Regions from separate parts of the Serratia sp. UGAL515B_01 genome, predicted to be linked through region 2. Evidence: predicted binding sites of a transcription regulator. Region 2 holds the regulator's gene; the other holds the start of a gene.
The links. Region 2 encodes PhoB, which activates phosphate uptake and scavenging genes when phosphate is short. Its sites were predicted from a motif close to CTGTCATAAAACTGNCNNAT; they were not measured.

Region 1: the regulator PhoB is predicted to act here: its motif matches at 4,530-4,549, upstream of pstS (phosphate ABC transporter substrate-binding protein PstS).

What each region holds. Positions count from the first base shown of each region.
Region 1 is NZ_CP109901.1:3,858,855-3,870,937, forward strand. It holds gene OK023_RS17380 (F0F1 ATP synthase subunit epsilon) at 1-264, shown strand, start outside; gene glmU (bifunctional UDP-N-acetylglucosamine diphosphorylase/glucosamine-1-phosphate N-acetyltransferase GlmU) at 559-1,929, shown strand; gene OK023_RS17390 (hypothetical protein) at 2,100-2,234, shown strand; gene glmS (glutamine--fructose-6-phosphate transaminase (isomerizing)) at 2,250-4,079, shown strand; gene pstS (phosphate ABC transporter substrate-binding protein PstS) at 4,625-5,665, shown strand; gene pstC (phosphate ABC transporter permease PstC) at 5,755-6,711, shown strand; gene pstA (phosphate ABC transporter permease PstA) at 6,722-7,603, shown strand; gene pstB (phosphate ABC transporter ATP-binding protein PstB) at 7,652-8,428, shown strand; gene phoU (phosphate signaling complex protein PhoU) at 8,441-9,172, shown strand; partial or broken gene OK023_RS17425 (hypothetical protein) at 9,324-9,526, opposite strand; gene OK023_RS17430 (hypothetical protein) at 9,818-10,126, shown strand; partial or broken gene OK023_RS19245 (IS1 family transposase) at 10,164-10,563, opposite strand; gene OK023_RS17445 (IS1 family transposase) at 10,527-10,673, shown strand; gene OK023_RS17450 (YagU family protein) at 11,122-11,685, shown strand; gene OK023_RS17455 (NAD-dependent succinate-semialdehyde dehydrogenase) at 11,785-12,083, opposite strand, start outside.
Region 2 is NZ_CP109901.1:2,977,913-2,989,995, reverse strand. It holds gene rdgC (recombination-associated protein RdgC) at 1-262, opposite strand, end outside; gene mak (fructokinase) at 518-1,426, shown strand; gene licT (BglG family transcription antiterminator LicT) at 1,522-2,379, opposite strand; gene sbcC (exonuclease subunit SbcC) at 2,605-5,856, opposite strand; gene sbcD (exonuclease subunit SbcD) at 5,853-7,082, opposite strand; gene phoB (phosphate response regulator transcription factor PhoB) at 7,287-7,976, shown strand; gene phoR (phosphate regulon sensor histidine kinase PhoR) at 8,001-9,317, shown strand; gene brnQ (branched-chain amino acid transport system II carrier protein) at 10,223-11,542, shown strand; gene proY (proline-specific permease ProY) at 11,614-12,083, shown strand, end outside.

The DNA of each region.
Region 1 (12,083 bases), 880 kb from region 2:
ATTGTTAAGCAGCACGGTGACGAGGAGTTTATTTACCTGTCCGGTGGTATCCTAGAGGTGCAATCGAGCGTGGTCACCGTACTTGCAGACACTGCTATCCGTGGAGAGGATCTTGACGAAGCTAAAGCGCTGGAAGCCAAGCATAAAGCTGAAGATCATATTCGTAGCTCTCATGGCGATGTCGACTACGCTCAGGCTTCCGCTGAACTGGCAAAAGCACTCGCGAAGTTGCGCGTTATCGAGCTAACCAAAAAAGCGATGTAACACTCAGGTATTGTTTACAACGCCTGAGATCAAAAAGCGGCCCTCGTTGGTCGCTTTTTTTTTGCTTTAAAATAAGCATTTGAGCATGATTAATATTGCGATGTATAAACGCCGCGAATTGAATCAAGCGTCTCCGATTGCAGACAGTTTTTTTGCTGTGAAATGGGATTGGCGTAGTTAACGGCAAGCTTAGAGCGATGTGTTCTGCACCCGATTCGTGTAGAGAAATATGTAGTAATTTCGTCACCAAACGGTTTTACTTTCGTCCATCAAAATGGAGTTATCAGGTTGCTTATGTCTAACAGCGCAATGAGCGTGGTTATCCTCGCCGCGGGCAAGGGAACTCGCATGTATTCCGACCTTCCCAAAGTGTTACATCCACTGGCAGGCAAGCCCATGGTGCAACACGTCATTGATGCTGCCATGAAGCTAGGTGCTAAGAACGTGCATCTGGTTTATGGCCACGGTGGTGAACTGCTAAAAAGTACCTTGAAGAACCAGGTGCTCAATTGGGTATTACAAGCAGAACAACTGGGTACTGGTCATGCTATGCAGCAGGCTGCGGCACATTTTTCTGATGATGAAGACGTGCTGATGCTGTACGGCGACGTGCCTTTGATTGCTGTCGATACACTGACACGCCTTCTAGCGGCAAAGCCTTTGGGTGGCATTGGTCTGTTGACGGTAAAGTTGCAGGACCCTAGCGGTTATGGCCGTATTGTACGTGAAAACGGTGAAGTTGTAGGCATTGTTGAACATAAAGATGCCAGTGAACAACAACGGCAAATTAATGAAATCAACACCGGTATTTTGGTAGCCAATGGCCGCGATTTGAAGCGTTGGCTAAGTCTGTTGAACAATAGCAATGCTCAGGGTGAGTTCTACATCACCGATATCATTGCGTTAGCTCATGCTGATGGTAAGAAGATTGAAACGGTACATCCTGCGCGTTTGAGCGAAGTTGAGGGTGTGAATAACCGCCTACAGCTGTCACAGTTGGAACGCGTCCATCAGGCTGAGCAGGCCGAAAAACTGCTCTTGGCAGGCGTGATGTTGTTGGACCCGGCGCGTTTCGATCTGCGTGGTGAGCTGGAACACGGTCGCGATATTTCTATTGATGCTAATGTCATCATCGAAGGTAAAGTCAAGTTGGGTAATCGTGTGAAGATTGGTGCGGGTTGCGTACTCAAGAACTGCGTGATTGGTGACGATTGTGAAATCAGCCCTTATAGCGTGATTGAAGATGCGCTACTAGAGGCAGCTTGTAGCGTTGGCCCATTTGCCCGTTTGCGGCCAGGTGCCGAATTGGCTGAAGGTGCGCACGTTGGCAACTTTGTGGAAATCAAAAAAGCGCGTCTTGGCAAAGGGTCTAAAGCCGGGCATTTAAGCTATCTGGGGGATGCTGAGATTGGCGACGGTGTGAATATCGGGGCGGGAACGATTACCTGTAACTATGACGGTGCAAACAAACATAAGACAGTCATTGGTGACGGTGTGTTCGTCGGTTCGGATACACAACTGGTGGCGCCGGTATCTGTTGGCAGAGGTGCGACCATTGCTGCTGGCACCACTGTTACGCGTGATATTGCTGAAGATGAACTGGTGTTGAGCCGTGTTAAGCAAGTGCACATACAAGGTTGGCAGCGCCCGGTGAAGAAAAAGTAATACCATTTTCTTTGCCCCCTCTCACTGGGAGGGGGCTATGTTTTGCTCAGTGTTCTTTATTTTCAATGCAGAGTACTGAGCAAAACATAAAAGTCCTCAATAGATTTTAAGTTTGCGGCTAGGCGGCAAGCGTAATAATTCCCAGGAACGTAGTTAGCTAAGTGACTGGAATGAGTACGCACAGCCAACAATGCAGTGGCTTGGAAGATGAAGAGGATAACCCCACCATCTACAGGCTCGGGGATGCACGGGAAAACCGGCAAAAATCAGGTCAAGACATCGCAAGTGCCCTGAACGGCACTTAATTAGGAATACAACAGATGTGTGGAATTGTAGGTGCAGTAGCGCAACGTGATGTTGCAGAAATCTTGTTGGAAGGTTTACGTCGTCTGGAATACCGGGGTTATGATTCAGCCGGTTTGGCGGTAGTCGATACTAATGGAAACGTTAGTCGTTTGCGCCGTGTCGGTAAAGTCAATGCGTTGTCAGAAGCGGCAAAACAACATGCTTTGCATGGGGGAACCGGCATTGCTCACACCCGTTGGGCTACACACGGTGAACCAACTGAAATGAACGCGCACCCTCATGTTTCTAGCCATATCATCGTGGTTCATAACGGTATTATTGAAAATCATGAACCGCTGCGCGAACTGCTGATTGAACGGGGTTACTCTTTCAGTTCGGAAACCGATACCGAGGTGATTGCTCATCTTGTCCATTGGGAACAGAAAAAGGGTGGGACTCTGTTGCAGGTGGTTCAGCGAGTGATCCCACAACTGCGTGGCGCATACGGTACTGTTATTATGGATAGCCGTGATCCGAGCGTATTGGTTGCTGCCCGCTCAGGTAGTCCACTCGTCATTGGCCGTGGTGTGGGGGAAAACTTTATTGCCTCTGACCAATTGGCGCTGCTGCCTGTCACCCGTCGCTTTATCTTTCTGGAAGAAGGCGATTTGGTGGAAGTCACTCGCCATACTGTTAGCATTTTTGACAAGCAGGGTAATGCCATTGAACGCCCTGAGATAGAATCTCAGGTGCAATACGACGCTGGGGATAAAGGCGCGTATCGGCATTACATGCAGAAAGAGATTTTTGAACAGCCTACCGCGCTGAAAAATACGCTTGAAGGGCGTTTTAGCCATGGTCAGATCAATCTGAGTGAATTGGGGCCTCGTGCCGACGAACTGCTGGCAAAAGTGCAGCACATACAGATCATCGCCTGTGGTACATCTTACCATTCTGGAATGGTAGCGCGTTACTGGTTCGAGTCGTTGGCGGGGGTGCCCTGTGACGTAGAGATCGCGTCCGAATTCCGTTACCGCAAATCTGCTGTGCGTCCTGGCAGCTTGATCATCACTTTGTCCCAATCAGGGGAAACCGCCGATACGCTGGCAGCGCTGCGCCTGTCGAAAGAATTGGGATATCTTGGCTCACTGGCAGTGTGTAATGTCTCCGGTTCCTCATTGGTGCGTGAATCCGATCTGGCGCTGATGACCAAAGCAGGCACCGAAATTGGCGTTGCATCCACCAAAGCCTTCACTACCCAATTGGCCGTATTATTGATGCTGGTGGCGCGTATTGGCCGTTTGAAAGGGATGCCTGAAACTGTAGAACAGGAAATTGTGCATGGCTTGCAGGCATTGCCAGCGCGTATTGAGCAGATGTTATCGCTGGAAAAGAACATTGAGGTTTTGGCTGAAGGTTTCTCTGACAAACACCACGCACTGTTCCTTGGCCGTGGCGACCAATATCCAATAGCCATGGAAGGAGCTCTGAAGCTAAAAGAGATCTCCTATATTCATGCAGAAGCTTATGCAGCAGGTGAACTAAAGCATGGCCCATTAGCGCTGATTGATGCGGATATGCCGGTCATCGTGGTTGCTCCCAATAACGAATTGCTGGAAAAACTGAAATCCAATATCGAAGAAGTCCGTGCGCGTGGTGGTCAACTGTATGTGTTCGCCGATCAGGATGCGGGTTTTGTCAGTAGTGAAGGGATGACCATTATCCCACTGCCTCATGTTGAGGAAATTGTTGCACCTATCTTCTACACCGTACCTTTGCAACTGTTGTCATACTATGTGGCGTTAATAAAAGGCACCGATGTGGATCAGCCGCGTAACCTGGCTAAGTCTGTCACCGTAGAGTGATTTCGTGATGCGCGGACAATAAAAGATCTAGATAGAACAATAGAGTTTTAAACTGAATAAATCCGGTAATGCTGTTCAAAAAGCATACCGGATTTTTTTATTTCTAACTGAATACCACGTCTTATGAACGTGGTTATCGGCTGCCAGTAATGCTACTCATGGGAAAATTCGAATCGGTTATCCACATAAATGATAATGATTTAGCCATGAGTAGATTTGAAAAAGCACCGCACATGCTATGGCATTGTCAATACCATATAGTCTGGACACCCAAGTATCTGGTAACGCAGGCCATGAATGAACCATCACCATAAATTGCTCACTGTCAGAAGGTTAACGCCATTTTTACAGATTTTTCTTCAATTAAATTTTATCTAACTTACTGTTTTATTAGAATAAAAGGAAAAAAAGTGATTTCTGTAATATAAATGTAATATTTAATACATTTTAATGTCATTAAACTGTCCTATTTTCCCTTCAACAGCAATACTTACTCTGATGAAAACGGCCCAAAGTCGATTTTGAATATCCCATTAGGAGGGATTATGAAACTGATGCGTACCACTGTCGCCAGTATTGCGGTAGCGACTTTCTCCCTGGCCTCTGTGTCTGCGTTCGCTGTTGCTAGCCTTACCGGTGCAGGTGCGACATTTCCCGCTCCGGTTTATGCCAAGTGGGCAGATTCTTATCAGAAAGAAACAGGCAATAAGGTTAACTATCAGGGGATAGGCTCCTCGGGTGGCGTAAAGCAAATCGTTGCGAACACCGTTGATTTTGGTGCTTCTGATGCGCCGTTGTCTGACGACAAACTGGCCGCCGATGGTCTGTTCCAGTTCCCTACCGTGATTGGCGGTGTGGTGCTTGCCGTGAACATTCCTGGAATTAAATCCGGTGAATTGACTCTTGATGGCCAAACTCTGGGTGATATCTATCTGGGGAACATCAAAAAGTGGAATGATCCGGCGATCGTTAAGTTGAACCCTGACATAAAACTACCGAATCAAAACATCGCTGTGGTGCGTCGTGCTGACGGTTCCGGGACTTCTTTCGTCTTCACCAGTTATTTGTCTAAAGTTAATGCGCAGTGGAAAGAGAAAATCGGTGCTGGCTCAACCGTTAACTGGCCAACCGGTTTAGGTGGTAAAGGAAACGACGGTATCGCCGCATTCGTTCAGCGCCTGCCGGGGTCTATTGGCTATGTCGAATATGCTTATGCCAAGCAAAACAACCTAGCTTACACTAAACTGATTTCTGCAGATGGCCAACCGGTCAGTCCCACTGAAGAGAGCTTCAGCGCATCTGCCAAAGGTGCGGATTGGAGTAAAACTTTTGCCCAGGACCTGACCAACCAGAAAGGTGACAACGTCTGGCCTATTACTTCAACCACCTTCATTCTTGTTCACAAAGAGCAGAATAAACCAGAACAAGGTGCAGAAGTGCTGAAATTCTTTGATTGGGCTTATGAGACAGGGGCTAAGCAAGCGAGTGATTTGGATTATGCTACATTACCACCAGAAGTGGTTGAGCAGGTCCGCGCAGCTTGGAGAACCAACATCAAAGACAAGTCTGGTAAGGCAATATTCTAAGAACGCAGGGTGTGGAACGATCGCGCCTCAACCTGATGTGTAAGGGCTCAGCATGCTGGGCCCCTTGGCTTTAAACAGAAGAGTAACCTATGGCTGGATCTAGGCCGACAATTAAACCACCAAGTAAAAATGGTGACATTATCTTCAGCGCGCTGGTCAGGCTGGCAGCGCTGATTACCTTATTATTGCTAGGCGGCATTATCGTTTCGTTGATTTTTGCCTCTTGGCCAAGCATGCAGAAGTTTGGCTTCGCCTTCCTGTGGACCAAAGAGTGGGATGCCCCAGCTGAACAGTTTGGCGCACTGGTACCCATTTACGGAACGATAGTCACCTCATTGATCGCTTTGATCATTGCTGTCCCTGTCAGCTTTGGTATAGCCCTGTTTCTCACTGAATTGGCACCCAATTGGCTTAAGCGTCCGTTGGGCATTGCCATTGAATTATTGGCCGCTATCCCAAGTATTGTTTACGGCATGTGGGGTCTATTCGTATTTGCTCCGCTGTTTGCTGAATATTTCCAGACTCCGGTAGGTAACGTACTTTCGGGTATTCCGATTGTCGGTGAGCTGTTCTCCGGCCCGGCATTCGGTATTGGTATTCTGGCTGCCGGGGTGATCTTGGCGATTATGATCATTCCTTACATTGCGGCAGTGATGCGCGATGTATTTGAGCAAACCCCGGTCATGATGAAAGAGTCTGCCTACGGCATCGGTTGCACCACTTGGGAAGTGATCTGGCGCATTGTGCTGCCATTTACCAAGAATGGTGTGATTGGCGGGATTATGCTTGGTCTTGGCCGTGCATTGGGCGAAACGATGGCGGTTACCTTTATTATCGGTAACACCTATCAGCTCGACAGCTTTTCGTTATTTATGCCAGGTAACAGCATTACCTCGGCGCTGGCCAACGAATTTGCGGAAGCAGAATCTGGGTTGCATACCTCAGCATTGATGCAGTTGGGCCTGATCTTGTTTGTTATTACCTTTATCGTCCTTGCATTTTCGAAGTTAATGATAATGCGCCTGACCAAGAATGAGGGGCGCTAACGTGGCTACGATGAATACACAAACCCCTCTAGAGTTGGCAGAAAGCCGCCGCAGAATGCAGGCTTGGCGCCGTCAGAAGAACCGAATTGCGTTGTTCCTGTCGATGGCAACCATGGTGTTCGGTCTGTTCTGGCTGGTCTGGATTTTGTTCTCAACGGTAACCAAGGGTATCGACGGCATGTCGCTGGCGTTGTTTACCGAAATGACGCCCCCTCCCAATACCGCGGGTGGTGGTTTGGCTAACGCCATTGCCGGTAGTGGGCTGTTGATCCTGTGGGCCACCATCTTTGGTACGCCTCTGGGGATTCTGGCGGGGATTTATCTGGCCGAATATGGTCGCCAATCCTGGTTGGCTGAAGTGATCCGCTTTATCAACGATATTCTGTTATCAGCACCTTCTATTGTTGTAGGTCTTTTCGTCTACACCGTGGTAGTGATGAAAATGGAACATTTCTCCGGATGGGCAGGGATCATTGCGTTGGCGCTATTGCAGATCCCGATAGTCATCCGCACCACCGAGAATATGCTTAAGCTGATACCTGATACGCTGCGTGAAGCGGCCTATGCGTTGGGTACGCCAAAATGGCGCATAATTTCCGCTATTACGTTAAAAGCATCAGTCTCCGGCATTATCACCGGTGTACTGTTGGCGATTGCACGTATTGCTGGTGAAACGGCCCCCTTACTGTTTACCTCGCTTTCGAATCAGTTCTGGAGCACTGACCTGATGCAGCCGATCGCTAACCTGCCGGTCACTATCTTCAAGTTTGCCATGAGTCCGTTTGCTGAATGGCAACAGCTGGCTTGGGCCGGTGTGCTGTTGATCACCCTCTGCGTTCTGCTTCTGAATATCCTGGCGCGTGTCGTTTTCGCCAAGAAAAAGCATTCATAAAAATTTAAGTGCCGCATGGTCGGTGCTGTAATAAAGAGAGAAGTCTTGATGAGTATGGTTACTGACGCTACCAGCAGCAAAATTCAGGTGCGCGATCTGAACTTCTACTATGGCAAATTCCATGCGCTGAAAAACATCACGTTGGATATTGCCAGTAACAAGGTCACTGCATTTATCGGCCCGTCTGGCTGTGGTAAGTCGACTTTGCTTCGTACTTTCAACAAGATGTACCAGCTATATCCTGAGCAACGTGCTGAAGGTGAGATCCTGTTGTATGGACAAAATATTCTAACGGATAACCAAGATATCGCCCTGCTGCGTGCTAAGGTAGGTATGGTGTTCCAAAAGCCAACGCCATTCCCGATGTCGATTTACGATAACATTGCTTTTGGCGTGCGTCTTTTTGAGAAGTTGTCCCGTGTGGATATGGATGAGCGGGTACAGTGGGCGTTGACTAAAGCAGCATTGTGGAATGAAACCAAAGACAAGCTGCACCAAAGTGGTTACAGCTTATCGGGTGGCCAGCAACAGCGTCTGTGTATTGCACGTGGCATTGCCATCCGTCCCGAAGTGTTGCTGCTGGATGAGCCCTGCTCGGCGCTGGACCCTATCTCGACCGGAAAAATTGAAGAGCTGATCAGTGAACTGAAGTCTGACTACACTGTGGTGATTGTGACCCACAATATGCAGCAGGCTGCGCGTTGTTCAGATTCCACAGCATTTATGTATCTGGGTGAGTTGATTGAGTTCAGTGATACTGACACTCTGTTTACCGCACCGCAGAAAAAGCAGACTGAAGATTACATTACTGGCCGTTATGGTTGATTAGGATGAATCATGGATAATCTGAATTTAAACAAGCACATTTCCGGTCAGTTCAACGCAGAACTTGAACATATACGCACACAAGTGCTGACCATGGGCGGATTGGTTGAGCAACAGTTGACCGATGCTATCACTGCGATGCACAACCAGGATGGTGAACTTGCTAAACGCGTGATTGAGGGGGATGCCAAGGTTAACATGATGGAGGTGGCGATTGATGAAGCCTGCGTGCGCATCATTGCCAAGCGTCAACCTACGGCCAGCGATCTGCGTCTGGTGATGGCGATTATTAAGACGATTTCCGAACTAGAACGTATTGGTGATGTAGCGGATAAAATCTGCCGCACTGCGTTGGAGAAATTCTCTCATCAATATCAACCGTTGTTAGTGAGCCTGGAATCATTGGGCCGTCACACGGTACAGATGTTGCACGATGTGTTGGATGCTTTTGCGCGTATGGATTTGGACGAAGCCATTCGTATTTATCGCGAAGACAAGAAGGTCGACCAAGAGTATGAGGGCATTGTGCGTCAGTTAATGACGCATATGATGGAAGATCCACGTACTATTCCGAGCGTGCTGACAGCGCTATTCTGCGCCCGTTCCATAGAGCGTATTGGCGACCGTTGCCAGAATATTTGTGAATTCATCTTTTATTTTGTCAAAGGCCAGGATTTTCGCCACATTGGCGGCGATGCACTGGATAAATTGCTGGCGGATGGCAAAGACAACAAGAATACGTAGTTGAGGTTGATGACAAGGCTGCTTTCTAGCCTGAGATACCCGCGCCAAGCGCATCGAGGCGTTATTATGGAGCACATCCCTGTGCTCCCCCATCAGACGACGTAACGTCGCCATGATCCTCTTGATACGTTCTTCCTAATAATGGGCTTTGTCAGCAATCTGATAGCTGATTTTGCCTATTTTCTCCCCAAAAGGCGCTGAGACAGCGCCTTTCTACCCAAGTTAAGGCCGCTAGGCTGATTGACGTTTCCAACTCAGAGGATAAATGACCTCCGTTTTGTGCAAGCCGTTGATACTCTCCGCTAGCGCATTGTCGTAGGTATCACCTGTGCCGCCTGTTGACGAGAGAAGATTGACCTCAGGCAGCACTGATGTCAATTTTCAATAAATTTTCGTCACGAAAAAATTAGCCTAATAACTCTATTCATAGAGAACCCTAAGAATATCAAAATAATCATTTGTTATTTAATATGTACATCCATTGATTTATATTTCATCCAATAAAAATATAGAGAATCCAATCAACGATGATATTAACCCTGAATTATCACAGAGCTAAAATATTGTGTTAAATTGCCATCAATGTATACTAATTTTAAGTGTCTCTTGTCTAGATTTTGATGACTCATCTGAGGTGTTTACTTTATGAATATAAAAATTAGTTTTATAAACTGTCTGTTTATTTCAATTTCTTATATCTTCCTAACCCCTGTAACTCAAGCAAGTAGCACCTTACCGAGACAGTTATATGGCATTACCACTGAACCGGCTGATGTTTTTATGAAATCAAAGCAAAACCCGACAGACTTCTATAGCAATCAGCGCGTAAAAGAGTTGTCAAAAGAAAATATATGGAAATTGAAAGAAAAAAAGCATAAACCCTATTACAAAGAGAAAAGGAATCTCGTCACAGATGAAATTGAAAAAATTGAACAAGGTTTAGTTTTAGAATGAAATTAGGGGAATTATTTCCGTCAGTAGAACACGTATTTTCGATAAAGGCACCGATAACCGTTTCATGATCTACAGGGCATGAGAAGCTGAGAGTTGTACGGGATTCTGGTTCTCAGTGTCAGGTTGTTACGCTCAATGCGCTGAGTAAAGATTTTTCCGGTCAAAGTCTCTCTTTTGACACTTCCTAGTCTATACCCAAAATAATTCGAGTTGCTTGTAGGCGGCAACTGAGCGAAGCCCCAGGAGCTTACTCAGGTAAGTGACAGGGGTGAACGAAGGCAGTCAACACCCAAGCAACTTGAAGTATGACGAGTATAGCTTCCCCAGTCATCGCGGGTGATCATACCGATGTTAAATAGTATGAGCATTGACAGCAACTCGCTGCAGGTTTCATCGTTTCGTGGATCAAAAGTGTAAGTCAGTACACCGTCTGTTTTTGGTATTAAGTATCAAACGACTAAACCGCATAACAATTTGCTTTTCGAAGCCAGAGGAAACGCACGACCAGATCATCGGTTGGTATCTGACTATTCATTACTATCAATAAATCTGCGCCATAGCCTAAAAACGATAGAAATACATGGCAAGATCATTAGTACGTTTATCGAGCGTGAAAACTATGTACTGTAATACCATTCACCATATTGAATACACGACCGATTAAACGAAGCTGGTGGCGTAATAAATCACTATTACCTATCAATTAATCAGAAATTTTCTCAACTTACATCATAGATAATAATCACTCCTAAAAGTCATTAATTAATGACGAAGATCAATATATTGTGGTGGATGTTCAGTGATTTCCTTTTATATGCTTGACAGGTGTAGAAATTATTTATGATATATCTGTCGCTCTTCGAGTTTATGGCGATTTAACTACCTTATTTACTCACCCCAAAAAGTGATTTATGCAAGTCATTGGGATTGGAGTTGGAAAGATAAAAATTATGTAACTTGAAGTATGATAAATATATACAAGGATGATTATTATGATTAATATCAGTGAATTGTTTAAGAAAACCGATCCTAGCCGACGTCGTTATGGTGTGGCGTTTTTTGTTGGTATCATTGCAGGGATACTTTCTGCATTTGTTAAATGGGGAGCGGAGGTTCCGCTGCCACCAAGAACGCTATCTGATGGTCGTGCTGAATTTAATCCACCCTATCTATTTTTGAGAGACTATCTTGGAATAGATCCAACAGGTACGGTATACACTTTTTCTGAACATATCATCAATCCAGTTATGGTTACCCACATCATATTTTCGTTAGTATTTGCTATTGGTTATTGTCTTGTTGCTGAAGTTTTCCCTAAGGTTAAACTGTGGCAGGGCGTATTAGCCGGTATTATTGCGACTATCGCGGTACATGGTATTAGTTTCCCTCTTTTAGGCTTAACGCCTCCTCTTTCACAACTGCCATTTGATGAGTATCTTTCTGAAATACTGGGGCATATTTTCTGGTTCTGGGTTATTGAGATCGTAAGGCGGGATTTACGTAATAGAATTGTCCACGAACCGGACGCTGAAGTTCCTCTTACTGCCCCTTATCGTTAGACTGCGCTGGTTCATTTTTTGTCGTTCAAACCTTCCCCACCGGAGTGGGGAAGATTATAGCAAAAGTTTTCATGAGAAGGGTGAACGAGACGGGTTCGCTTACAGCAATTGCCCCATATTGACGTATTTGGTCTCCATATATTCGTCTAGGCCAATGTCAGACCCTTCGCGGCCCAGCCCTGACTCCTTCACGCCGCCAAAAGGCGCTACTTCGGTAGAGATAATACCTTCATTAACGCCAACCATACCGCTTTCCAAGGCCTTGGTGACGCGGAAGGCACGAGCCAAATCTTGGGTATATAAATAAGCCGCCAGGCCAAACGGTGTTGCGTTGGCTCGGTTGATGGCTTCATCTTCATCGGTAAAGCGGAAACAGGCTGCAAGCGGACCAAAGGTTT
Region 2 (12,083 bases):
TCTTTGCCTGCAATTCTTGTTTGATTACCGGCGAGGGTAGAATTTTCTCTTCTTTACGGGCGCAGATAATAATTTGACCGTTAACTGCATGCGTTAGAGAGTCGCTGTGTGAACCCATTGGGGAAACCCAGCCGGTTTTCGCCATGTCTTGGCTGCCGCACGGGGTGAAAGCAAAGGCACTGAGCTGTTTTTCCATTTCATCCGCATTTAGCGTAACGTCGCGGCTCAAACGGTAAACCATCAAATTCTTAAACCACAGCATAGTTTTATCCCCTGGCTGGGCGTGCATTTGGCACGCTATTTCGTCAAAAGCAAGGCGACATGATAACGAATTGATGATGAAAAATCGCCTTATTCCCGCTGATTTGCCTCCGCTCCCGTATTTTTACCGTGATCATGCGAATGCGATGCAAAAATCGCCATCGTGGTTACACTTTGGTGCAATGCGTGATTCGAACACTAGGTTGTATTAGGCTGTGGCAGAGAGTCTTGTCGTTGTGCTTTTAGGAGAGAAATTGTGCGGATTGGTGTCGATTTGGGTGGTACTAAAATTGAAGTAATTGCCTTAGCCAATGATGGACAAGAACTGTTCCGTCATCGTATTGCAACGCCGCGTGATGATTATCAACAAACATTACAGGCTATTTCCGGTCTGGTGAGGTTGGCGGAGGATAAAACCGGTCAACAGGGCTCGGTAGGGGTTGGCATACCCGGCACACTGTCGCCATTTACCGGCTTGGTTAAAAATGCCAACTCAACCTGGCTTAATGGGCAGCAGTTAGACAAGGATCTTTCCGTAATGCTGGCACGTGAAGTGCGGCTTGCCAATGATGCCAACTGCCTGGCCGTATCGGAAGCGACTGATGGTGCGGGAGCTGGGAAGGCAACCGTCTTCGCGGTGATCATTGGAACCGGATGTGGTGCCGGGGTGGCGATTAATGGGCAGGCTCATGCCGGAGGAAACGGTATTTCGGGTGAATGGGGTCATAATCCTCTGCCATGGATGGATGCTGATGAACTGCGTTTCCGTGCTGAAGTGCCTTGCTACTGTGGTAAACAAGGGTGTATTGAAACTTTTATCTCTGGTACCGGTTTCGCCAACGACTATGCGCGTTTAAGTGGTAATGTGTTGAAAGGCCATGAAATCATGCTCTTAGCCGAGAAGCAGGATGAAACAGCAAAGTTGGCTATCCAGCGCTACGAAATGCGCTTGGCGAAGTCATTGGCTCATGTAATCAACATTTTTGACCCTGATGTTATAGTCCTGGGTGGAGGGATGAGTAACGTTGAACGCCTCTACCAAAGGGTGCCGCAACAGGTAAAGCCTTGGGTATTTGGCGGTGAGTGTGAAACGCCAATTCGCAAGGCCGTTCACGGTGACTCGAGTGGTGTGCGCGGAGCAGCCTGGCTGTGGCCGCCCGTGTGATCCTACCCACGTTTGAACTTTGCTTTACGGCAGACCGCACTAACGCGCTAAATTGTTTGGCACTGTCTTGCGAAGGACAAGGACTGAGGCGAACTTCAGTCCTTCGGTATGTACTGATCCTCGCTTTCGCTGCGTACCCTCTCGATGTGGATCGTCAGAAACATCATTTCTTCACTGGTTAACGGGTGCTGGTAGTGTTTTTCGATATGCCGATTGATCTTAACGGCGCAGGCGAATGATTCATGATATTTGTCTTTCACCATTTGATACAGAGAGTCGTCTTCACTGCTGACGTAGTTGGTCCCTAGTAACCGTTGAGCAAAGAATTTCAGATGCGTTACGAAGCGGTGATAGCTGAGTGAGTCCTCGTTGTAATCAAAACGGAAATGATATTTAACAATGTTAAGGATCTCATGCATGATGCGGGTGATGTTTAACGTGTTGTGCATTTCGTCATTGAGTTGAGCATTAACCAGATGCAAAGCAATAAACCCCGCCTCGTCTTCTGGCAGCGTGGTTTCTAGACGTTCTGCAATGATAGCCAAGGCCTCCAAGCCAAGTGCGAACTCCTTTGGATAGAGTTTTTTGATGTCCCACAGTAGGACATTTTTGATATCCACGCCTTGCGCATGGCGTTGTAAAGCAAAGTGGATATGATCGGTCAGCGTGATGTAAACGATGTTGTGCAGTTTTCCTGGTAGCCGTTGACGGGCTAAAGCAATGATCTTGTCAGCAGTAGCGACGCAGGTTAATGGGATCTCTGCCAGCAGTTCTTTATAGCACTCGCTCATTTCACTGTTGTTGAGGGTAAATACCTTCTCGATCAGACTTTCATCCACACGATCCCCGGCTTTCTTTTTAAAGCCAATACCACGCCCCATGACTACTGTCTCTTCATGGTGCTCATTCTGCGTAATCACTACGTTGTTATTGAGTATTTTAGCGATTTCCATGGTTTTCCCTGGCGTTTTCCAAACGGTGAAAACAAAAAAACCTGGCACCCGAGAACCATCCCGAACGCCAGGTTTTGCCTGTATTTACAGTAACAATCCTATTATCCGCTGCATGATAACCGTTCTCAGCTGAGGCTCAATGCTTTTCACTGCGTACTGCCGCTGAGATCACACTTTACGCTGTAGGTGGAAAACTGCATATTATGCTGCTTGTTTCTGCCGCAGTTACTCGACGCGAAACCGCTCGTCTAACCGGCTAACCCCCAGTCCGTTGACCTTCTTCACCTTAATTTGTACTGGGATACGTTCTTTCATTGCATCAACGTGGCTGATGACTCCGATGGTTTTGCCTGTGGCATTAAGGCTGTCCAGTGCATCTAGCGCTGTATCCAGTGTTTCTGCATCCAGAGTGCCGAAACCCTCGTCCAAGAACAGCGAATCGATGCTGGTCTTATGGCTGACCAAATCTGACAAAGCCAGAGCGAGAGCTAGGCTGACTAGGAAGCTTTCACCGCCAGAGAGGGTACGAGTATCACGCAGGACATCGGCCTGCCAAGTGTCCACCACTTGCAATTCGAGTGTTTCACTGATTTTACGTTGTAGCAGATAACGCCCATGTAACCGGCTGAGTTGGCGATTTGCAAGATACACCAAGTGATCAAGCGTAAGGCCTTGGGCAAACTTGCGAAATTTATCGCCGTCTTTTGAACCGATCAACTGATTAAGCTGGCTCCAGTCGTCATACTGCTGCTGACTTTGGGCGATCTGTTCAAACAGAGATTGCTGATTGAGACGACGTTGGGCATTGCTACTCAGTTGGTTACTGATTTCTCCTTGGTGCAACTGTAACGCCTTTAGCTGTTCTGCTAGCCTGTTGAGCGCGGTTGTGAGTTGTTCAACATCCGCCGTTGTTTCATCAAGGTTAACGGGACGGTTTAGCCGTTGTTGCTCCAGCATTTGCACCGCCTGCGTCAAGAGTGTACTGGCCTCTACCTGGCGTTGCTGTAACTGCTCTTTGCGCTGCTGTAGCAGCTGGCGTGTATCATCATCAAGCAGCGCAGCAAGCAGTTGTTTTTCATCATCAAACGTACTACTGGCTAACGCTTGCAGCCACTGTTGCTCGGCCCGTAGCAACCGTTCGGTTTGCTGTTGCTGCTGTTGGTGTAATGTGACCCGTTGACCCGCCAGAATATCGCGCTGTTCCTGCGCTTTCTGTAGCTGTTCGCTCGCCTGCTGCTCGGCTTTCTCGCAAGCGCTCAGTGCTTTTTGTAGCTGCTCGCGTACCTCGGGGATCGATTGCTCGCCAAATAGCGCGACGCGCTTACCGTGTAACTCTGCCAGTGTTGTTTCGCTGTCCTGACAGCGTTGTTGCCACTGTGCAAGCAGGCGCTGCGTCTCTTGCTGACTGATTTCCAGCAGCTCAAAACGCTCATTCAAGCGGGCTACTTCTTGCTGGGAACTCTGTTGCTCTCCTCGCAGCGTATTCAAGGTATCTTTGGCCTGTTGTACTGCAACGATGGCCTGTTGGTGCTGCTGCAAGCGTTGCTGATTAGCCTGCTCCTCGCTTTCGCAAGCATCTAACCATGTACCTAAGCGGTCGGGTTCTTGCAAGGTAAAATCGAAAGCAAGTGGCGCGGTGAGCGATAGCCAACTTTGCAGATGCTCTTCCCGTTGCGCCAATGTCTGAACTAACTGAGGTTGCAGGCGCTGTTGTTGCTCTTTCAAACTGTCACAGCGAGCCCGCAGTTCAGTGCCCAGTGTATGCAATCTATCGGTTTGACTTCTCAACTCAGCGGCACGTTGCTCTGTTTCTGACGGTTTTAGCGCCTGATACTGCTCGATTGCCGGATGGTAAGTGGAACCACATAGCGGACAGGGCATTTCTGCCTGTAGGTGGGCGCGTTCAGCCTCCAGACTGACAATACGCTTTTCCATCTCGAGCACCTTCTCGACATCAGTCTGGTGCGCTTTTTGCTGTTTGTATTGCAGGCGAACTGCATCGAGTTGCGCTTCTATTTCAGCCAGTTGCTTTTGGTTGGCAGCAAACTCCAACTGTTGCCGATCAATTTGTTGTTGGTTTTGTGCAAACAGCAACGCCAGCTCGGAGAGCTGCTGGCGTAATGGACGTAGCCCGGTTAATTCGGCCTGACGATGACGCAGTTTCTCCGTTGGGGATTGCGTTTCTAGCTCAGCCTGCTGTTGTAACTGCTTATCAAGCGCTGCGGTCAGTTCCGCCTGCTTGATCTGATACTGTCCTGCCAACGCGGCGAGCTGCGTACGTTTTGCGCTCAGTTGTTCCAGTTCTAGCCGCTGTTTTTCACTTTGCTGCCAAGATCCATCACGGTGCTTTTGCACTTCGGCTAAGGTTGTACGCAACAGGGCGATTTGCTGGTCAAGTGGCTGTACCTGTTTATCGATCAGGGTTTGCTGCTGCTGGTTATGACTGTTCTGTGCCTGTTTTGCCGTTTTGGCCTGTTCCAGACGCTGTTGCAAGGGGAACAGTTCAGTTGCTTGCCTCTGTTGTTGTTGCTCCAACTGTTCAAGCTGTTGCTGCAAAATGAGATTATCCCGTTGGCAACGTTGGCGTTCATCCAGCAATGGGCGCAACTTTTCTGCGGGCTCACTGCGCGCCAACCGCAACAACTGTGGTTCAGCCTGCTGATAATCCTGCTGAACGGCGACAAGCTGTTGCTGATAGCGCTGAACCTGCTGTTCGGTGCTATGCCATTGCTGCAACCAGTTCAACTGATGTTGCTGCTGCTGTAGTTGCTGGTTGATCGAAAGCGCTTCGTTGCCGAGCGCACTGAGTTGGTTTTCCAACGTTTGGTGCTGCTCATCGTTGAGCAGTTCAATACCGTTGGCCCGGTGGTGCAAAGCATCAAGCTCTGCTTTGGCCTGTTTATGCTGTTCAAACACCCGTGACGATAGCTGGCCATAAATTTCGGTGCCGGTCAGTTCTTCCAATAGCTCGGCGCGCTCGTTAGGTTTTGCATTTAGAAAAGCGGCAAACTGCCCCTGCGACAGCATCATCGATTTGGTAAAACGACCAAAGTCCAGGCCGGTTATTGAGGCGATCAGCTCTTTTTTATCGGAAATTTTGTCTGCCAGGATTTTTCCATCTTCCCGCAGCGCCAGTTCGACTTTGGGGGCTTGCAAATTTCCGTCAGGATCGTTTTTAGCACGGCGTTGGCTCCAGAAAGCACGATAACCGATCCCTTTGACCTCAAATTCCACTTCTGCCAGTGACTCTGAGGTATGGCGTGTCATCAGCTCATTCTGGTTGGCGCTGATTTCCAAACGTGGCGTTTGGTGATACAGCGCTAGACAAATAGCATCCAGTAGCGTGGTTTTACCCGCGCCCGTTGGGCCGGTAATAGCAAAAAGGCCATTACTGGCAAAGGGTTCTGCAGAGAAATCAATTTTCCACTCACCTTGCAGGGAGTTGAGGTTTTTCAGCCGTAGGCTCAGTATTTTCATGCTGAAGGCTCCTCGCCGTGGTGCAGGCTTTCTACCACCTGTTGAAACATTTGCCGCATCCGTTGCTGGCGGGGTTCAGTCATTTCTTCTTCGATTGTCAACCGGCGTTCGAATACTTCGCCGACGCTCAATTCGTTCAACGTTTCTTTGTCCTGTTGGACAAGAGTCTGTGAGCGTTGCTCCTTGCTGCGTCGAAGCAGGAGAACTTCAACCGGCAGATCGTCAACTAACTGTTGGATCCGCCGCTGGATATCACCCAGGTAATCTTGGGTAGCAACTTCAATATCCAACCAAACCGGCAAATCGCCTTGGTAATCGCTAAATTGCTGCAATTGGGCGGTAATTTGTTGCAAGTTGCCCTTGATTAACTGCATGGGTTGGTAGGTGGGGATTTCTAGCGAGGTGACCTGCTGCAATACGCCGTCAGCAAAATCAACCATAAATACACTTTTGTTTTTACCCAACTCATCAAAACTTAATGGGATTGGTGAACCGCTATAACGGATATGTTCAGATTTTGCTACGTTCTGCGCTCGGTGAATATGACCTAATGCAATGTAGTCGGCGGGAGGGAATAACTGCGCTGGGAAAGCATTAAGCGTACCAATGTAAATATCGCGCACTGAATCGGAGGTGTTCACTCCTACCGTCGTCAGATGGCCGGTTGCGATTATCGGCAGTTTTAGACCCAGTGTCTGGCGGCATACACAGGCAGCCTGATACAGGCCGTGATAATGCTCGGCAATTGCATTTTGTAAGGCCTGTTGTTTCTGGTTACCAGACTCTCCTGCACGGCTTGAGAGCAGATCTCGTTGGCGCAGAAAGGGGATTGCACACAGTACCCCCCCTGGTTGACCATTGCGTTGATTCAGGACCACAATTTGCTGTTCTGGGTCTGTTTGCGCATTGGCAATCACGGTGGTATTCAGATAGGAAAGCAGCTCACGCGATTCATTCAGCGTTGCAACGGAGTCATGATTGCCGCCGAGTATCACCAGTTGGCAGCCGGTGCGCTGAAGGTCCACGACAAAACGGTTATACAGTTCACGAGCGTAGCTTGGGGGGGAACCGGTATCAAAAAGATCCCCTGCGACGATCACGGCATCAATCTGCTGTTGTTCCACGATTTCGATCAGCCAGCCTAAGAAAGCCTGATGCTCTGCGGCGCGGCTTTTAGTGAAAAAGTGCTGGCCCAAATGCCAGTCAGAGGTATGGATCAGGCGCATATAAGGCTTCTTGGCTAATAAGAGGATAGCGGCGATTATAAGCGCGTAGACATCTCCTGTCGTGGCGCAATCAAATGGCAATAAAAATAATCACTATGCTTAAGGCTATCCGCAGAGCAACGTATTCATAAAATTGTCACAAAATTGACGCATAATAACGTCACACGACCTAAATAGATCGCAAACTCATTGGCAGGATGGACAATGGCAAGACGCATACTGGTGGTGGAAGACGAAGCGCCGATCCGTGAGATGGTGTGTTTTGTGTTGGAGCAGAATGGTTACCAACCGTTGGAAGCCGAGGATTATGACAGTGCAATAATGCGCCTGTCTGAGCCGTTCCCTGATTTAGTTCTCCTGGACTGGATGTTGCCTGGTGGCTCCGGGATCCAGCTCATAAAGCACATGAAGCGTGAGGCGATAACTCGTGATATTCCAGTGATGATGCTGACTGCGCGCGGCGAAGAGGAGGACCGGGTACGTGGTCTTGAGGTGGGGGCGGATGATTATATCACTAAACCGTTCTCTCCCAAGGAGTTGGTGGCGCGCATCAAAGCAGTGTTGCGCCGTATTTCACCGATGGCGGTGAATGAGGTGATTGAAATGCAGGGGCTTAGTCTTGATCCCTCCTCGCACCGGGTGATGGCCAGTGAACAACCACTGGATATGGGGCCGACAGAATTTAAACTGTTGCATTTTTTTATGACTCACCCAGAACGTGTTTACAGCCGTGAACAGTTGCTTAATTACGTTTGGGGCACTAACGTTTATGTTGAAGACCGTACCGTTGATGTGCATATTCGCCGGCTGCGCAAGGCGCTGGAGGCCAGTGGTCATGACAAGATGGTTCAAACCGTTAGGGGCACCGGTTATCGGTTCTCAACGCGCTACTGACAGCACAGCGCTGGAGAATTTACTGTGTTAGAACGTTTATCGTGGAAGAGACTGGCGAGCGAGCTGGCTCTTTTTTGTTTGCCTGCCTTTTTACTAGGGCTGATTTTTGGTTATCTGCCTTGGTTCCTGCTGGTGTCCGTGTTGGTTACCTTAGTCTGGAATTTTTATAATCAACTCAAACTTTCCCACTGGTTGTGGGTTGATCGTAGCATGACGCCACCGCCCGGGCGTTGGAGCTGGGAGCCGCTGTTTTATGGCCTCTATCAGATGCAACAACGTAATCGCCATCGCCGGCGTGAGCTGGCGCTGTTGATCAAACGTTTCCGCAGCGGTGCTGAATCCTTGCCCGATGCTGTTGTGATGACTACCGTTGAGGGCAACATTTTTTGGTGCAATGGATTAGCGCAACACCTGTTAGGTTTTCGCTGGCCGGAAGACAACGGCCAACACATTCTAAACTTGATACGTTATCCGGAATTCAGCCAATATCTACAACAGCAGGCATTTACCAAACCTTTAACGCTGCAGTTGAATAATGAACACTTTGTAGAATTTCGTATTATGCCGTATTCCGAAGGGCAGTTGCTGATGGTGGCACGTGATGTTACCCAGATGCGCCAGTTGGAAAGAAGCAGACGTAACTTCTTTGCCAACGTCAGCCATGAGCTTCGTACACCTTTAACGGTGTTGCAGGGGTATCTGGAGATGATGAGCGACGAAGAGTTGGATGGCTCGTTACGTGGAAAAGCGTTGAGCACTATGCAAGAGCAGACCAAACGCATGGATGGTTTGGTGACGCAGCTATTAACGTTGTCACGTATTGAAGCTGCGCCAAACATAGATATGAATGAGAAGGTTGATATTCCATTGATTTTGCGCGTATTACAGCGTGAAGCTCAGTCACTCAGTAATGCCTGTCACGAGATCAACTTTCGAGTTAACGAAAATTTGAAAGTGTTTGGTAACGAAGAACAGTTACGCAGTGCGGTATCTAATCTGGTATATAACGCTGTAAGTCATACAGCTAAAGGCACCCATATTGAGGTGAGTTGGCAGCAGACCCCGCAAGGGGCACAGTTTCAGGTGAGTGATAACGGGCCAGGTATTGCCGCGGAACATCTTCCTCGTCTTACGGAGCGTTTTTACCGTGTTGATAAAGCGCGCTCACGCCAGACTGGGGGGAGTGGACTGGGGCTGGCTATTGTCAAGCATGCGCTTAGTCATCATGATTCGCGTCTGGAGGTTCTCAGCGAGCCTGGTCTTGGCACGCGCTTTATATTCACCTTGCCTAACAGATTAATTGTTGAAGAAAATATATCAGAGAGTACAGTGAACAACTAGGCTGTGTTCCTAAATTATCCGCTGTGCCATCGCAGACTCAAAAGCCTGTCATCAAGGCATGTGGCTCCATAACCTGACTTCACCGATCGCTGTTGTTTTGTGCGATGTTAGTCAAGACGTTAAGGTGTCGTTTTCGCCGTATACGTTGTGTCAAACCTGCACTTTTCTGGGATTAGGCAGTGAACCATAACTGGCTTGTGGCAGATCTGGTTCCCCCCTTATAGGTGTTTCTACCGTCCTTTGCTGTGCTTTTTGTCAGCTACAGGCTGAGAAATAGCAACCAATGGGGAGATCATGTATTTTATGGTGGTGTTTGCGTCAGGTAACGCTTTGTTTCATATTTTATGATTTTAGTGTTTAAAAATAATACAAATCATGTAGTGTATATTTATTGATAACCATTACGTTTAACTGGCTATGTAATATTATTTGGTCAATTACTCTGCTTTTAGCATTGAGTATTGCCTTTCAACGCTATAAATATTTTACTTAGAGCCTGTTCCAGTAGGCGTTATTGGTGCAAGGTATTTTGACACAGAACGTGCACAGAAACCGTAGCGTGCAAGCAGTACGTGAGGGTTTTTAATACGGCTCAGGGCCAGGATGGTCAGTAATTAGCCTTAAGGGATGGGTTCTTAGCCTCCGTTTTTGGATTAAACCTCCGTCTATCCCACCGTTTTCAGACCACATAATTGTTGGCTGCAACGTGAAAACTAACGGGTAAATAATAACTAAAACCTCCGCCTATCATCATGAGTGGTCTTTTTTCACAAGGATGACTGTCTGGCAGTGCAAGATTTTGTGTCTGTCGGTCTCGAGATGAAATGGTAACCAGCAGCCAGGATGAGCATTTTCAACACCATACCGGGTAATTTTTTACTTTTTAACAGGCAACACAACATCGTATGAGTCATCGTTTAACATCAAAAGATATTCTGGCTTTGGGTTTCATGACCTTTGCCTTATTTGTCGGCGCTGGGAACATAATCTTTCCGCCGATGGTGGGTTTGCAGTCTGGTGAGCATGTATGGACTGCTGCTCTTGGTTTTCTGATCACTGCCGTTGGTTTACCGGTGATCACCGTGATTGCACTAGCGCGTGTAGGCGGCGGTGTTGATGCGCTGAGTTCGCCGATTGGTCGCAGTGCCGGTTTGTTGTTGGCAACGGTATGCTACCTTGCCGTCGGCCCGCTGTTTGCAACTCCACGTACGGCGACCGTCTCTTTTGAAGTGGGTATCGCACCATTGACCGGTGACGGTGCAATGCCGCTGTTTATCTACAGTCTGGTGTATTTTGCGCTGGTGATCGGCATCTCACTCTATCCCGGCCGTCTGCTCGATACGGTGGGGCATTTATTGGCTCCAATGAAGATCCTCGCATTGGCAGTGCTGGGGATTGCTGCGTTGATCTGGCCCGCAGGCAGCCCGATCCCTGCTGCTGAAGCTTATCAGAGCGTCCCATTCTCTTCCGGTTTTGTTAATGGTTACCTGACGATGGACACGCTGGGGGCCATGGTATTCGGCATCGTCATCGTGAATGCAGCACGTTCGCGTGGTGTTAAAGATGCAGGTTTGCTGACTCGTTACACGATCTTGGCTGGTCTTATTGCTGGGTTGGGGTTAACTCTGGTTTATTTGAGCCTGTTTAAATTGGGTTCCGGCAGTGGCGTTTTGACTCCTGATGCCACCAACGGCGCGGTGATCCTACATGCCTATGTGCAAAATACTTTCGGTGGCGTGGGTAGCTTTTTCTTGGCTGCATTGATTTTTATTGCCTGTATGGTAACTGCGGTCGGTCTGACTTGCGCTTGTGCGGAGTTTTTTGCGCAATATCTGCCGCTGTCATACAAAACGCTGGTGTTTATTCTTGGTGTGTTCTCCATGGTGGTTTCCAATCTGGGGCTGAGTCACCTGATTCAGATTTCTATCCCAGTACTGACCGCTATTTACCCACCTTGCATTGTGCTGGTTGTGTTGAGCTTCACCTTGCGTTGGTGGAATAGTTCATCACGTATTGTTGCGCCGGTGATGTTAGTCAGCCTTTTGTTTGGTATTCTTGATGCCGTGAAAGCGTCCAGCTTCCAGCACTTGATGCCAGCATGGACCGATCACTTGCCGCTTGCGGCGCAGGGGCTGGCTTGGTTACCCCCTTCGCTGTTAATGTTGGTACTGGTCGCAATTTATGATCGGGTTTTTGCGCGCAGCCAAGTGACTGCTCACTCCTAAACCGACGGTCTTGATTCTGGGCCACGGACTTGTCCGTGGCTTTTTTACGTTTAAAAAGACGGGTCATTTTCATGCCACAACAGTCATTCACTCCCCCCACCGTCAATAAGCTGAAACGTGGCCTTACTACGCGCCACATCCGCTTTATGGCTCTCGGTTCAGCTATCGGAACCGGTTTGTTCTACGGTTCTGCTGAGGCCATCAGAATGGCGGGCCCCAGCGTTCTATTGGCTTACCTGATCGGCGGTATTGTTGCTTTTATCATCATGCGCGCACTGGGCGAAATGTCGGTCAATAACCCGCAAGCCAGTTCGTTCTCACGTTATGCTCAGGATTACCTTGGGCCAATGGCAGGTTACATTACCGGTTGGACTTATTGCTTTGAGATCCTAATCGTCGCTATTGCTGATGTAACAGCGTTTGGTATCTATATGGGCGTCTGGTTCCCTGAGGTGCCGCACTGGATTTGGGTATTAAGTGTGGTATTGATCATCGGTGCCATTAACCTGATGAGCGTGAAGGTTTTCGGTGAACTCGAGTT